DNA from 2 places in the Bradyrhizobium sp. 18BD genome. Region 2 is predicted to be linked to the other one. Evidence: predicted binding sites of a transcription regulator. Region 2 holds the regulator's gene; the other holds the start of a gene.
The links. Region 2 encodes LexA, which represses DNA repair genes until DNA is damaged. Its sites were predicted from a motif close to TGTTCNNNNTGTGTTCNG; they were not measured.
Positions count from the first base shown of each region.

Region 1: a site for LexA is predicted at 2,216-2,233, ahead of dinB (DNA polymerase IV). Genes of this name have one in related genera too.

Region 1 is NZ_JAVAYL010000018.1:48,354-55,577, reverse strand. Features, by position in the region: gene actP (cation/acetate symporter ActP) at 1-1,238, shown strand, start outside; gene RAD16_RS28670 (hypothetical protein) at 1,275-1,730, shown strand; gene dinB (DNA polymerase IV) at 2,271-3,518, shown strand; gene RAD16_RS28660 (hypothetical protein) at 3,979-4,206, shown strand; gene RAD16_RS28655 (hypothetical protein) at 4,318-5,076, opposite strand; partial or broken gene RAD16_RS28650 (SEC-C metal-binding domain-containing protein) at 5,965-6,033, opposite strand; gene RAD16_RS28645 (hypothetical protein) at 6,164-7,224, opposite strand, start outside.
Region 2 is NZ_JAVAYL010000030.1:35,847-43,070, forward strand. Features, by position in the region: gene RAD16_RS37135 (GAF domain-containing protein) at 1-357, opposite strand, end outside; gene RAD16_RS37140 (hypothetical protein) at 550-981, opposite strand; gene RAD16_RS37145 (hypothetical protein) at 1,178-1,381, opposite strand; gene lexA (transcriptional repressor LexA) at 1,569-2,270, opposite strand; gene RAD16_RS37155 (molybdopterin molybdotransferase MoeA) at 2,447-3,658, opposite strand; gene RAD16_RS37160 (hypothetical protein) at 3,889-4,083, opposite strand; gene RAD16_RS37165 (HAD family hydrolase) at 4,240-4,872, opposite strand; gene RAD16_RS37170 (alpha-hydroxy acid oxidase) at 4,881-6,014, opposite strand; gene RAD16_RS37175 (S41 family peptidase) at 6,310-7,224, shown strand, end outside.

The sequences.
Region 1 (7,224 bases), on a different contig from region 2:
CTGACGTGGCGGCGTACCGGCTGTCTGAGGTGCCGGTGAGGGCTGTCGCTGGCGTGAACACCTTGGTGATCGTAGTCTTTTATCTGATCGCTCAGTTGGTGGGAGCCGGCAAGCTGATCCAGTTGTTGTTCGGACTTCCCTACGTCTACGCGGTCGGCATCGTAGGTGTGCTGATGATGGTCTATGTGACTTTCGGAGGCATGCTTGCGACGACTTGGGTGCAGATCATCAAAGCCATGCTGTTGATGTCGGGCTCGGTGCTGATGTCGATCCTGATCCTCGGACACTTCGGTTTCAGCCTGGAGGCTCTCTTCCGAGAGGCGATCATCTTGCACCCGAAGGCCGACGCGATCATGGCCCCCGGCGGACTGGTCAAGGATCCGATATCGGCGATCTCTCTCGGATTGGCCCTGATATTCGGTACGGCCGGGCTGCCTCACATCCTCATGCGCTTCTTCACCGTGAGCGATGCCCGTCAGGCTCGCACGTCGGTTCTGGTCGCGACGGGGTTCATCTCCATCTTCTATAGCCTGCTGTTCGTGCTCGGCTTCGGCGCCATTGCGATCGTTTCGGCGAATCCCCAGTTTCGCGATGCGTCGGGTGGTCTGCTTGGGGGCGTCAACATGGTCGCCCTGCATCTGGCGGACGCCGTTGGCGGGTCGCTCCTGCTCGGGTTCATCTCGGCGGTGGCGTTCGCGACCATCCTGGCCGTCGTATCCGGGCTGACACTCGCGGGCGCTTCGGCGGCGAGCCATGATCTCTATGCCCGTGTAATTCGCAGGGGCCGTGCGAACGAGCAGGAGGAAGTGCTTGTCTCGAAGGCCGCCGCGGTCGCAATCAGCCTGCTCTCGACGGGCTTGGGCGTCCTGTTCGAAAACCAGAATATCGCATTCATGGTCGGGCTGGTCTTCGCGATCGCCGCGAGCGCGAATTTCCCGGTCATATTTCTGTCGATCGTCTGGCCTGACCTCACGACGCGGGGAGCAATCAGCGGATCGCTCGCCGGGCTGCTGGCTTCGGTGGGGCTGGTCGCTCTTAGTCCGGGAGTATGGACCGCGGCGTTCAAGCTCGGGCCTGCACCGTTTCCTTACGACAATCCTGCCCTAGTCTCGGTTCCGCTCGCCTTCGCGGTATCGTGGGCCGTGTCGGTTCTGGACCGCAGTGCGGCCGCCGCTTCGGTCCGCGCATCATTCGGCGCGCAGCACGTCCGCGCCCAGACTGGGCTGAGCGTCGAGTAACGCAACCTGGATAACTCATCTCAAGGAGACACGACAGTGAGGGCTAGCGTAACGGAAAAGGGTAGGGCCGCGTGGCCCGATTTCATTCGCAAAGAGTTCGACACCAATCGATTCAACGGATGGGTCGGCACCAGGCTCTTGTCCGAAACGGACCGCGTGCGAGTCTGGGAAATCCGGCTTGCTCCGGGCGAGCGCATTGGATTCCATCGTCACGTGTTGGACTACTTTTGGACCGCAGTCACGCCAGGTCGGGCGCGATCACATGCGGAGGATGGGACGATCGTCGAAGCCATCTATTCGGCTGGCGAGACCCGTCACTTCGTCTATGGGAAGGGCGAATCCAAGACCCACGATCTCGAAAATGTTGGCGATGCCGACCTGTGGTTCACCACCGTTGAATTCCTCGACAGCGCCAATGCGCCTTTGGAGATTGGCTATGGACGCCATGGCGAAGCCTCTTCCGCCCGGGAACGGCTGCCGACCGAGGGCTGAACTGCGGGCCCTGGTATGATCTCAGGAACGATCGAAGCCTTAGCATCGTTGCCCGCCGACGCGCATATGCGCAAAGTTGCACCGATGATCATGCTGAGGCCGGAGGGCAACGATGTCAGCGAGGCAATCGGGCGCGGCGGCTTGCGAAAGCCAATCCGACCGCCCAAAGAAACGATCGCCGCTCTTAGGCTGACGAGCTTTCGACCGACATGCTCAGTTGCCGAGCAATCTGCACTCGGCGACGATTTTCGTCCAGATTGTTTACTCGCTCGATCAAGCCAGCTCTGGAGTTTTTATCGGGATAGGCATATCGCGTTGTAAAATAAAGAAACTGGCGCACCCGACACGATTCGAACGTGTGACCTTTGCCTTCGGAGCCCAAGGATAGTTGCCCTCGGCGACGCTTACTGGGGGTGATTGCCATGCCTTCTCGCGATGCTGATTTCAAAGATCAATCTACAGATCGGCTTGACACTCGCCGCCGATGTTCTCATTATGTTCTAGGTGGAGTGTCCTCGAACATCACGGGCGAACGGTCGGATGGCAACGACGGCCACCATCCTTCATGCGGACCTCGATGCCTTCTATGCTTCGGTTGAGCAGCTGCTTGACCCTTCATTGCGCGGCAAACCCGTCGCGGTCGGTGGTGGAGTTGTGCTTGCCGCTTCGTACGAAGCCAGGGCCTTCGGGGTCCGCGGCGGGATGCCAGGGCGGCGAGCGCGCGAACTCTGCCCGCAACTCACTTTTGTGAACGGGCATTTCAAGGAATACCAACGGCTGGGCGATGCCGCCATCAAGGTGATCGGCGATTTCACACCGCTCGTGGAGCGGATTTCCATTGACGAGGCCTTCGCCGACGTTGCTGGCTGCACCCATCTCTTCGGTCCACCTGACGAAATTGCGAAGACAATCCGCCAACGTGTGCGGGCTGAGCTCGGCCTTCCGATTTCAGTCGGCGTGGCTCGGACCAAGCATCTTGCAAAGATTGCGTCCCAAGTGGCCAAGCCCGATGGGCTGGTGATTGTCGATCCTGACACCGAGCTGCAATTCCTTCACCATCTACCCGTCGAACTGATGTGGGGAGTGGGCCCGGTCACGAAGGTACGACTGGCCGAAATCCACGTGCTGACGATTGGGCAGTTGGCAACGACACCGGGATGGTCGCTTGAGCGGCTGCTCGGTCCCGCTGCGGGGGAGAAACTTGCGGCGCTGGCGTGGAATCGTGATCCACGGGAAATCAAACCTCACCGCCGGGCCCGCTCGGCAGGAGCGCAATCGGCGATCGGCAGGAAGCCCGCTGAAGAACAATTTTTTCGACCGACCCTGCTTCACCTTGCAGACCGAATCGGCACGCGGCTCCGGGCCAAGGAAAGGCTTGGCCGAACCGTGACGGTCCGGGTTCGCTTCGCCAATCTGAACTCCGCTACGCGCTCGGTAACGCTCGACGCGCCAATCTCGACAACCGTAATCCTTGCCGAACTCGCCGAGGACCTGGTGCGCGCCGTCCTCGCAGACCACCCCGATGAGAAGACCATTTCGCTCCTCGCGATCGCCGTGTCGCACCTTGAGGACGACTGGGATCTGCAGCTGGACTTTCCGCTTGGGCTTCACGATGAACCGCGTCGCCCCGGCAGCAAGATCGGCATGGCACGTTGGGCCGCCGACTGTGCCGTCGATAAGATCCGTGATCGCTTTGGATGGGATGCAATTGGGTATGGCTCGGTGGCGCTCGGCATCTTTCGTTCGGTCCCTGACGAGTTTCGTGAGCTCGCCGAAAAGGACTTGTGATCGTCATCGGTTATGGGAAAGACCGCAGCCCCGTGCGGCCAACACGATGGCGCGAGAACACCGCCGTGGCGGCAACGCACGCCATAACAAGAAAGATCAATAGGTTAGAAGATGCTCACTGCGTTCGGGGCGCAGGGCATCCCCCAGTCAGATCGCAACTTGAACCGAATGTCGGTATCGGTGGTTGCGCGTCCCTGATTGAACCTATCATCAGCGCACAGTAAGTGAGCCTTGGATACCAATCGGTGCCGGGCCCCGCGTGTAGTCGCCGGAGACGTCAGAGAAGTGAGATCCTCGGCGACCCCGCAGCTTGGGGCCAGCCGACGCTATACGCATCCTGCAGCCGCGGGGAAGCCGCTGCGACTCCCTCCGCAGTTCTCGGAAGCTAAAATTTGCTCCTAAATCGCAATGTTCCCCTTAGCGGGCTAATGCTACGCTGCGCGCAGCGGGGGACTGACACTTGGCCATCTACCGAATACTTCAAAACTCACCTCTTGGGCCCGAAGAGATCACGCGGCTTTCCACCGCGTACGAGCAAGCCCTCCGCACAATTGGCGTACAGGATCGAAACGATCCCCTCACCGAATTGATAGCCAGGAAGATCATTGAGATCGGGCAGACCGGCCTCAAGGACCCCGCCAAGATCTGCGTCCGGGCCATCGAGGAATTGCGCCTGTCCAAAGGATAGCTGTGAGCCGGAAGGTCGTTTGTTCGTCCAGTAGCGCGTTGGTGCGAATATCTGTAGGGGCAGTTCCCCCAATTTGCGCATCAGCTTCTCACACGACAAAGGCTGATGCGGCTACGCGCGTTTTCCCATTCGCACCACGTTTCCATCAGTCCGCGGCACAAGTGACACCACTGCCGCCCTTGCGAGGTCTTCCAAGGCAGCCGCAATGTATTTCGCGTAGTGCCGCTCGATCATTTTGACTGAGGTATTATGCAACTTGGCGACCTGTTGGATGGGCAAGCCCTTCCGGAGACCGCGCACGATGCTCGAGTGCCTCAAAGCATAGGGAATCACCTGCGACATACCGGCGCGCTCGCGAATGGCCTTCCAGGGACGTGCAAGCTCGCCCCTTTTCCACGGACCGCGTTCAGACTTCTTCCATGCAATACCGCTCGGCTCCTGTTCATGGATCCACCGCTCGAAAAGAGGTGCATCGCTTGGCCTCCCAGCGATCGCGGGCAAGAGCACCTCGTCGATCCTCTCGGCTTTGAAGCCGGCCTTCACAATGGCGAGGAACGTCGGGTTTAGTTTCTTCCGATCTGCGGAAAGCCGCGGCCACGCTGCATTTAGTGCGGCCTTGAGGTCATTCACGAGCCGCTGCTTGGTCGTGACCTTTAAGTCCTGCGGCAAACTCTCACGCCACGTTATCAAGTCGTCTTTCAAGGCATGCAGACGCACCGATGCGAGAGGGGCAGCTTCCGCAGCTTCCTGATTGCCGCGCTTTTCTTGACCAAGAACATAGCGCCGCAGCTTGGTGCCGGCGTCGGATCGGACGTCGAGACCTGTTCGGCGTCTTTCTCTAGCGTCGCGTTCCTTGACCTGGGATTCCACGGCCGAGCGCACGGTAGGAGCCGGGCCTGCCGCCTGCGACGCGGCTTCTGGCTAGAGCTACGGCCTCCCGTGCCGCTCTCACGGCCTGTTCGAAGGTCAGAATCCCTTCGGCGGGCTTGTCATTAATGTCGTTGGCGACGCCGACTGGCTCCTGCTTCGTGGTGATTACGCCAACATGGCTATACGTCGAATATCCGTTGAATATCCGACACTGTACGTCGACGAACCATGCCGGATTGTGGCCGCGCAAGCTATTGAAATTATTGGACGTTGGCGAGCGGCGACGGACAGAGGCGGAGCCATTATTTGGCCCTCTCAAGGCTGAAACAGGGGTTCGATTCCCCTAGGGAGCGCCATTTCGCCGGATACCGGATGTTCGCGCGATGATCAGGCGGACCGGCGCCATTCTTCCGCCGTCAAGGCTTCCAGCTCAGCGAAATAGGCCTCGTTCGGATCCCGGTTCGAATTCGCCTCAACGCTGTGGCTGCCCGATCTGGTCTCGCGCATCAGATCGTTGATGTAACCAGCGAGCACCGAGCCGATCGCATGAATGGCTTCGTGACGATCCAGCCCTTCAGACATCAATCGCTGCGCAATGCGTCGCACGGGCAGTTCGGCATCGGCAATCTGGCTCTCGACGACAACGTGAAAAACAGCATGCACCTTCTCGCGCGGGACGCGGATCCGCGCACGCCGATGGTACTCCACGACAAGATCGATCCGCTCCTGCTCGTCCAGCGCAAGCCATTGTTCGGGGGCAGGCTCCGTGAACGGATCATATTCCAGGATCGCTCCTTGCGCCTGCTCAAGAACCGACAGGGCGATTTCCCGCTCCAGCGGATCGAGTTGGTGCAATCCGGATGGGAGTTCGTTCAGGCTTTGTGAGTTGAGACAGCACTTCTTGAACTTCTTGCCGCTGCCGCAGGGGCAGGGGTCGTTTCGTCCTACTTTCTTGTCTGAATTCACCATGGGAACGCCAGCTACCGAACCGATTGACAGATTTTCTTCCGAACGAAGACGCAAGAGCGTGGTGAACTGAGCAACTCTCCGGGGGGCACGGCGGAGGCGGCGGCCATTGCCGGATCGTTCAGTCCCTCAGTTCGCTCAGGCCCAATTCCGTCCATAGCCACGCGAAATCGTAGCTGGCCATCGGACTATTTGGATCGGAAGGCTTCGCCGTCTGGTTTTCCATGATCTTGAGCCACTCGACGACCTTGATCCGTCCGCCTGCCGTTTTGACCGCGGCACGCGGTGTTCGCCCTCCAAGCGCGGGAACCGGTTGATCGAGCACGTCGCGGTAGTGCCGGTCCATGTAATCATGGACGATGGCGCGTTGCTCGTCCTCGGGAATATCGAGCTGATTCGGCGCGCCGGAATCGCGTGCTGCCATGACTTGCTCGATCGATTCCGTCTTGACCGTGGGTTTCCGCAGGCGTCTTCCGAGGACATCGGATAGCAGCGCGCATCCGCGGTCGCAACGCTGCTTGGAGTTGGCGCTGAGCACCAGCTTCCTGTCGTCCAACCGTATGTCTGCGAGCACGAGCGCGCCCTCGTCGGACCACGTTTCGCAGGTGAGTGTTTCCGGCGACGGCCCATCGTGCTCGGATGCTGCTGCGACCGGCTTGGCAATGCCCCTTGCATCGCTAACCCAGCTCCAGGAAGCCGAACTTCTGGCACGAAACTCCGGACGTGCTTCCAAAACGGCTCTGATGTCATGCTCCGTGGTGCGGACGGCGAGCGGGAAGCGCGCCTCGCACAGCATCACCTCGTCCCCTTCGGCGTTCCGTAAATCGGGAATCCTCGGTGACTGAATTCGGCCAATCGCGTCGATGAGCCAAACTGTCGTGAAGATGGGAGCGGAGGCACGCAGCCTCTCGGTCGGAGAAAGGTCCGAGAATGCGTCCTCGTCGAACTCGTATCCGTTCGCCTCGGCAAGCTCCCGCTTCTCCTCGCTGCTGAGCGAATCGAGCTTGCGAAGGGACTCGAGGAGGATTTCCGATGTCTCGTGGTCGAATACCAGCAAGCCGCCACCGATCTGCGTTCGCGATCCCACCTGAATGACGCGGGCGGCAATGCGGTCCCACGGCTTCAGACTTTGGGTCGCACTGCGCTCGCTGATCAGGACCGGCTCGCCGCCGCGAATGAGGT
Region 2 (7,224 bases):
ATCGTTGTGCCAGAGCTCGATCGCACCGACATGCGCCGCGTCGTCGCCGCAGAACAGCACCATCACGGCCTGCAGGAATTCGCCCGAAAAGACCGGCACCGCGACGCCGCAGGTGAGGCCTGCCGCGAGCGCCTGGTCGGTTCGCTTGAAATAGGAATTGGCGAATTTGGTGAGGATGACGGGATGACCGGCGGCCCAGGCCTTGCCGGGAAGGCCCTCGTCATGACCGAAGCGCAAGTCCTCGCTCACGGCCTTGAACGCGGACAGCCCCTCGCCGTAGAGGCCTCCTCCGAATTCCAGCCGCATGCGCGTGCGATCAGGCACCCAGAGTTCAACGACGCGAATGAAGGTTTTCATCGAACGTGTCCGCCGCCTCAAGTCACTGGCAGCATCGGCCATTTACCGGCGGAGCGGACGTTCAAAATTCAGGCAGGGCCGCGCAAACTTCGTGCGACGCAAGGGGAACACAAGCATCACCACGTCGCCGGCCACGGCCGGCGATGGCGATTTCCATTCTGGCCCCGACCTGCGAGCCGGGGATCGCTCCGATCAGCCGATCGGCAGACGCGTGATCGTCGGCCTGTCGGCAACGATTTGCGGCGTCTGCTCGCGCTCGCCGAGCGGCTGGGTCACGGGCAGTTGCAGCACGGTTGCGCGCTGGCCTTCGACGAGCTGTGTCACCAACACGTATTTGCCGTCGGCAAATTCGATCGCGTCGTGATGACGATCGGGAATGTGCGGATCGACCTTGCCGAACTTGCCGACGCGCGAATTGATCGTGCGTGTCCAGATCCAGCGATTGTCGTAACGGACGTTGTCGGCGAAAGCGAGCTCCGTTCCCGGCAGCAGACATACGGCGACGGACATGTCCGCTTCGGAAGCGAAGCCGCGCGTCGAGGTGCCGCGGAAGGTTGTCGTGACGATCGTCTCGCCGACTTCTGCGGGACGCGTCGCGACGGCGTGCAGGCTGTAGTCACACATCGTGTTGCTCCTCATTCGAAGATAGCAACCCGCGCCTCTGTTTCGGAGGCGCAGGCCTCTATCAGAGTGGAAGCCCATCAGGTTCTGCTTGGTTGTGGGCAAATCTGCGGCTTGGATCCGCGGGCCGCCATCACAATATCTTTTTCAAATACTGGAGGAACAAAGTCCGCTCCCGTGCATTTAGCGGCCTTATCCGTCAGCGGCCTGCAGGTGCCGACCAGCCGGAGTATGGCCAGACCGGTTGTGACGGCTGCGCGACGGCGTTGCGTGCATTGCGGAATTGTTCGCTCGCCGCTGCCGGTGTTGCCTTGCGGGCATGGTGCGGCTCTGCGGCGATGGCTTGCGACGCGGATTCTGCGATCAGCGCCATCATGATTGTGCTCAAGACGATCTTGCGCATGGTTGTCTCCTCGGTCTGTCAAAGGCCTTACGAAGCGATGCGGGCTTCGTGCGGCGTGCCGAGGATCTAGCGCTGGAGAGGTGGCGGGATAATCTGCGCAAAACCAGAAAGACTATCCAGCCGGAGCGGACAATCATCCGCTCCATCGTTTAAGGCGCGGTCGCCAGAGGGCGCCGCGCGGACGTGTTCAGTACTTCCGGTAAAGCCCGATCAGCTTGCCCTGAATCTTGACCCGGTTGGGCGGCAGGATGCGGACCTCATAGGCGGCGTTGGCGGGCTCGAGCGCGATCGAGGCGCCCCGGCGGCGGAAGCGCTTCAGGGTTGCCTCTTCGTCGTCGATCAGGGCCACCACGATGTCGCCGGTGTCGGCGCTCTCGTTGCGCTGGATCAGCGCCATGTCGCCGTCGAGGATGCCGGCTTCCACCATGGAATCGCCGCGCACTTCGAGCGCGTAGTGCTCGCCCGAGCCGAGCATGTCGGGCGGAACGCTGATGGTGTGGCTGCGGGTCTGCAACGCCTCGATCGGCGTGCCGGCCGCGATCCGACCCATCACCGGCACGGCGACGGGACGCTCGCCCTCGTCGGCGGGCGGGCTTGAGGTGGTGCGCACCTTGCCGAGATTGCCCTCGATGACGCTGGGCGTGAAGCCGCGGCGGTTGCCGGCGGCGGCCTGCAGCTCGGGCAGCTTGATCACCTCGATGGCGCGGGCGCGGTTGGGCAGGCGGCGGATGAAGCCGCGCTCCTCGAGCGCGGTGATCAGGCGATGGATGCCCGACTTCGAGCGCAGGTCGAGCGCGTCCTTCATCTCATCGAAGGAGGGCGGCACGCCGCTTTCCTTCAGCCGCTCGCTGATGAACCGCAGGAGCTCGTATTGTTTGCGCGTTAACATCTCGACCAAAATCCCCCGGTTGATGTCGTTCGATTCCGAGACGCTGAATTCAGCGATAAGCCGCTACATGCTCGAAACAAATCATGAACGGACACTATATGTTCGATACATGTTCCGCAACTGCTTAATTTACCGTGAACGCGACAAAGTTCGCGGAACGCGTGCGAACGAAGCGGTCAGACGGGCAGTCGCAGCACCTCGCAAGGCGCACCGGCCTCGGCCTTCGGTGCGAATGGTGCGCGCACGAGAAGTGCCTGTGCCGCAGCGAGATTCGCAAGCAGCGAGGAGTCCTGGTGGTTGACCGGATTGGCAACGAGCGTGCCGTCGTCGCGCATATCGAGGCGCGCGCGCAGATAATCCTCGCGCTGGTCATTGGCGCCGACGGCGCGGCCGAGCACGGCGCGTTCGCGGCGATGATGAATCACCTGCTGGCCTGCCAGCGCGCGAATCAGCGGCACCAGAAACAGGAAACCGCAAACGTAGGATGACACGGGATTGCCGGGCAGGCCGATCACGCGCATCGCCCCGAGTTGTCCGTTCATCATCGGCTTGCCCGGCCGCATCGCGATCTTCCAGAACGCCATCGAGATGCCTTCGTCCCGCAGCGCCTGCTGCACCAGGTCGTGGTCGCCGACCGAAGCACCGCCGGTGGTGATGAGGATATCGGCGCCGCTCTCGCGGGCGCGGCGGATACCGGCGGTGGTGGCGGCAAGCGTGTCGGCGGCGACGCCGAGGTCGATGGTGTCGGCGCCCTCGCTGCGGGCGAGCGCGTGCAGGGCGTAGCCGTTGGAATAGACGATCTGGCCGGGGCCGGGCGTCGTGCCCGGCATCACCAGCTCATCGCCGGTGGCGAGGACCGCAACCTTCGGGCGGCGACGGACGGGCAGAAGCGGGTGGTTCATCCCGGCGGCGAGGGCGAGGTCGCGCTCGGTGAGCCGGGCTCCCTTGCGCAGCAGCACGTCGCCTTCCGAGAAGTCGACGCCGGCGGGGCGGATGTGCCGTCCCGTCACCGCGGCTTCCTTGATCGTGATGCGCTTGCCGTCTGCGACCGTGTCCTCCTGGATCACGACCGCGTCGGCGCCGTCAGGCACGACGCCGCCGGTGAAGATCCGCACGGCTTGGCCGGCACCGACCGTTCCGGCGAATGGCCGGCCCGCCGCGACCTCGCCGATCACGGTGAGCTGGGCATCGACCTTCGCTGCGTCCGCCGCGCGTACCGCATAGCCGTCCATCGCCGACATCGCCTGCGGCGGCTGGGTCCGCTGCGCCGCGACGTCGCGGGCGAGCACGCGGTGAAAGGCTTGGTCGAGAGCGACCGATTCTTCGGGCAGCGGCTCTGCGCCGGCAAGCACCGCGGCGAGCGCGTCAGAAACCGGCATCAGGGCCACGGTGAAAACTCCAGCTGCGCCCGTTCGGGCAAATCGGCGGCGAGAGTTCTAGCCGAGTGCAGGCACAGAGGCAAAACGGGTGGCCGCGCGGGATGATTTATCCTGCGTCATGCGCTTGGCGATGAGAGGCAGCATCACGTCCGCCGCGGCATGATCCGGAAGGCGAGACAGACCGGCACGAGGGTGGCCATGGCGAGGACGAGAAAGACGAGAGCCACGGCCAGCATCGGTCAGGTCTCCGGCTGTTTGCCCGGACTGACGTCCGGCGCAATCGGCCCCTGATCCTTGTCGGGCATCGGGTCGGCCTGGGCTTTCAGGTCGGCGGCCTTGCTGATCAACTTTGCGGAGAGGTCAGAATCCGAAGTGGTTCTGGCGAATTTCATCAGCAGGGAGGCCTGCTTGGTGAGGTAGGTTTTGCCCAACACGACGATAGGTCCGATGTAGAATTCCCAACGGACTCATGAGTCCTGAACGGGACATTCGTTCCCCGAACTCCGTACAAAAATGCACAAAGTAATTTGGTTCCTCATTTTCGGCGGAATGAGTTCCGGGAACCGGATGGCGCGATGGCGGAATGCCAGTCAGATTCCCAGCGCCCTCAGCGCGTTGCCGACATCCTGGGGCGAGGTCACATGCACCGCGGTCAAACCGCAGGCACGGGCGCCCTCGATGTTCTCGGCGAGGTCATCGAAGAACACGATTCGGTTTGCCGGCACGCCCATCGCCGCGATGACATGGTCGAAGGCTTCCGCATCCGGCTTGCGCAGACCTATGCTGGACGAGAGGTACAGCTCGCGGAAATGGCCGAGCAGGCCGGCATATTCCTTCGAGAAATAGTCGACATGCGGCCGGTTGGTGTTGGAGAAGGCGTAGAGCGGCATTTGCTTGGCCGCGCGCGGCAACAGCTCGGCGATGTCAGGCATCTCGCCGGCGAAGATCGCGTTCCATCCCTCCAGGAACTGCGCATCGGAGATCTCGATGCCGAGCAATGCGCGCAGCGACCGGAAATAATCCTCGTCGCTGATCTTGCCGACCTCATGCAGCCGGTAGGCCTCGCTGTCACGTACAAAGCGCGCGACGACGGCTTCGGGCTCGCACCCCGCATGTCCCGCCCAGCAGGCGATTGCCTTGGAGAAATCGATATCGAGCACGACGCGCCCGAGATCGAACAGAAGCGCATCCGCGCTGCCGGGAGAGAGCGGGGTCACCTGTATCCTTTCACTCAGTATCGATAGGGTTCGTGATCGAACAGCGGGAACGCGCTGAACACGCTCGGCGCATTCGTCGCGGTGGCCGGATGCAGGCAGGACTTGTTGACCCCGGCGAAGGAGGTGGCCCCCAGCAGGCCGAGGCAGCGCAGCACCTCGTCCTCCAGCAGCTCCAGCATCCGCGTCACGCCGGCTTCGCCGGCCGCCGCCAGCGCCCAGCATTGCAGCCGGCCGATGCCGACGAGGTCGGCTCCCGCCGCGATCGCCTTGACGATGTCGGTGCCGCGGCAGAAGCCGCCATCGACCATGATCTTGGCCCGGCCCTTCACGGCGTCGACGATTTCAGGGAGCACATGCATGGCGCCGCGGCCGTGATCGAGCTGGCGGCCGCCATGGTTGGAGACGTAGATCCATTCGACGCCGTGATCGACCGCGATCTGGGCATCCTCGGCGGTGGCGATGCCCTTGAGGATCAGCGGGATCTTGAACTTGTCCTTGACCATCTTCACGGTCCGCCACTCCAGGCCCTTCTGGTAATCGCCGCCGGTGGCGCGCAGCCGGCTCTCGCGGACATAACGCTTGGCGATGTCACGTTCGCGACGGCTGTAATGGGCGGTGTCGACGGTCAGGCAGAAGGCGGCGTAGCCGTTCTTCTCGCTCCGGCTGACGACATCGGCGACGAAGTCGTCGTCGCCGCGGACGTAGAGCTGGTAGAGCCGCAAGGCATCGGGCGCGGCTTCGGCGGTCTTCTCCAGGCCCGGCTCCGACACCGAGCTCAGCATGTGCGCCGCACCGAAGGTGCCGCACGCGCGCGCGACGCTGGCTGCGCCGTGCGGGTCGAAAATCTCCAGCGCACCGACCGGGGCCAGCACGACCGGCAGCCGCATCTTGCGGCCGAACTGCTCGACGGAGCCGTCGACCGTGCGCACGTCGCGCAACACGCGCGGCCGGAACGCGATCTCGTCCAGCGCCATGCGGTTGCGGCGCATCGTGGTCTCGGTCTCGGCGGCGCCGATGATGTAGTCCCAGGCATTCTGGTTGAGGTTGGCGCGCGCCTTCCGGATGAATTCGTGCAGGTTCTGGAACAGCTCGTTGCTGGCGCCGAGTTCGACGTTCCGTTCCGGCCGGATGCGGGGCGCTTCGTTCATTGTTGTCCTCCCGAGAATTTGAAGCCTTGTCTCATCGCCTAACCCGTCCGGCCCTCCAAAACCATCCTAAAATCGCATAGCTGCGAGGCATGGACGGACCGGCCGATTCCCGCCCAGCGCGAGACGGTTTCCGAACGTTGCCAAAAGTTTAGGTCAGGACGAAGAGATTTTTACGGGTGTACCGGCCGGCGTGGCATCCCGGCCTTGAAGAAACCTGAATGGTATTGTGAACAACCGGCTGGATCGCCATTTGCATGGCGGCTCCCGAGCCCCGAGCAAGAAGGCCAAATCATCCATGCGAAAATCCCTGCTGTTCCCCCTGGGCGCGCTCACAGGCGTGTGTCTGACCGTTTTGGTATCCGGCCCGCAAGGCGGACTATGGGCGGCGAGGGCGGCGGCAGGCGCGGATGATGCCTATACCCAGCTCAACCTGTTCGGAGAAGTCTTCGAGCGCGTGAAGGCGAGCTACGTCGAGAAGCCCGACAATGCCAAGATGATCGAAGGTGCGATCACCGGCATGGTGACTTCGCTCGATCCCCATTCGCGCTACATGAACGACAAGGCCTGGACCGAGATGCAGGAGACCACCTCCGGCGAGTTCGGCGGCCTCGGCATAGAGGTCACGATGGAGGAGGGCCTCGTCAAGGTCGTCTCGCCGATCGACGAGACGCCGGCCTCCAAGGCCGGTATCATGTCCGGCGATCTCATCAGCAAGATCGACGGCGAGGCGGTGCAGGGCATGACGCTCGAGCAGGCCGTCAACAAGATGAAGGGCCCGGTCGATACCCAGACCAAGCTCACCATCGTGCGCAAGGGCGCCGATGCTCCGCTCGATGTCGCGATCAAGCGCGAGATCATCCATGTCCGCCCCGTGCGCTTCCACGTCGAGAACGGCGACATCGGCTATATCCGCGTCACCTCGTTCAACGAGCAGACCACCGACGGCCTGAAGAAGGCGATCGCGTCGATCTCCAAGCAGATTCCGCAGGAGAAGCTCGTCGGCTACGTGATGGACCTGCGCAACAATCCGGGCGGACTGCTCGACCAGGCCGTATCGGTGTCGAGCGCGTTCCTGCAGCGCGGCGAGGTCGTCTCGACCCGCGGCCGCAATCCGGAAGAGACCCAGCGCTTCACCGCGCATGGTGGCGACCTCACCAAGGGCAAGCCGCTGGTGATTCTGGTCAATGGCGGTTCGGCTTCGGCCTCGGAG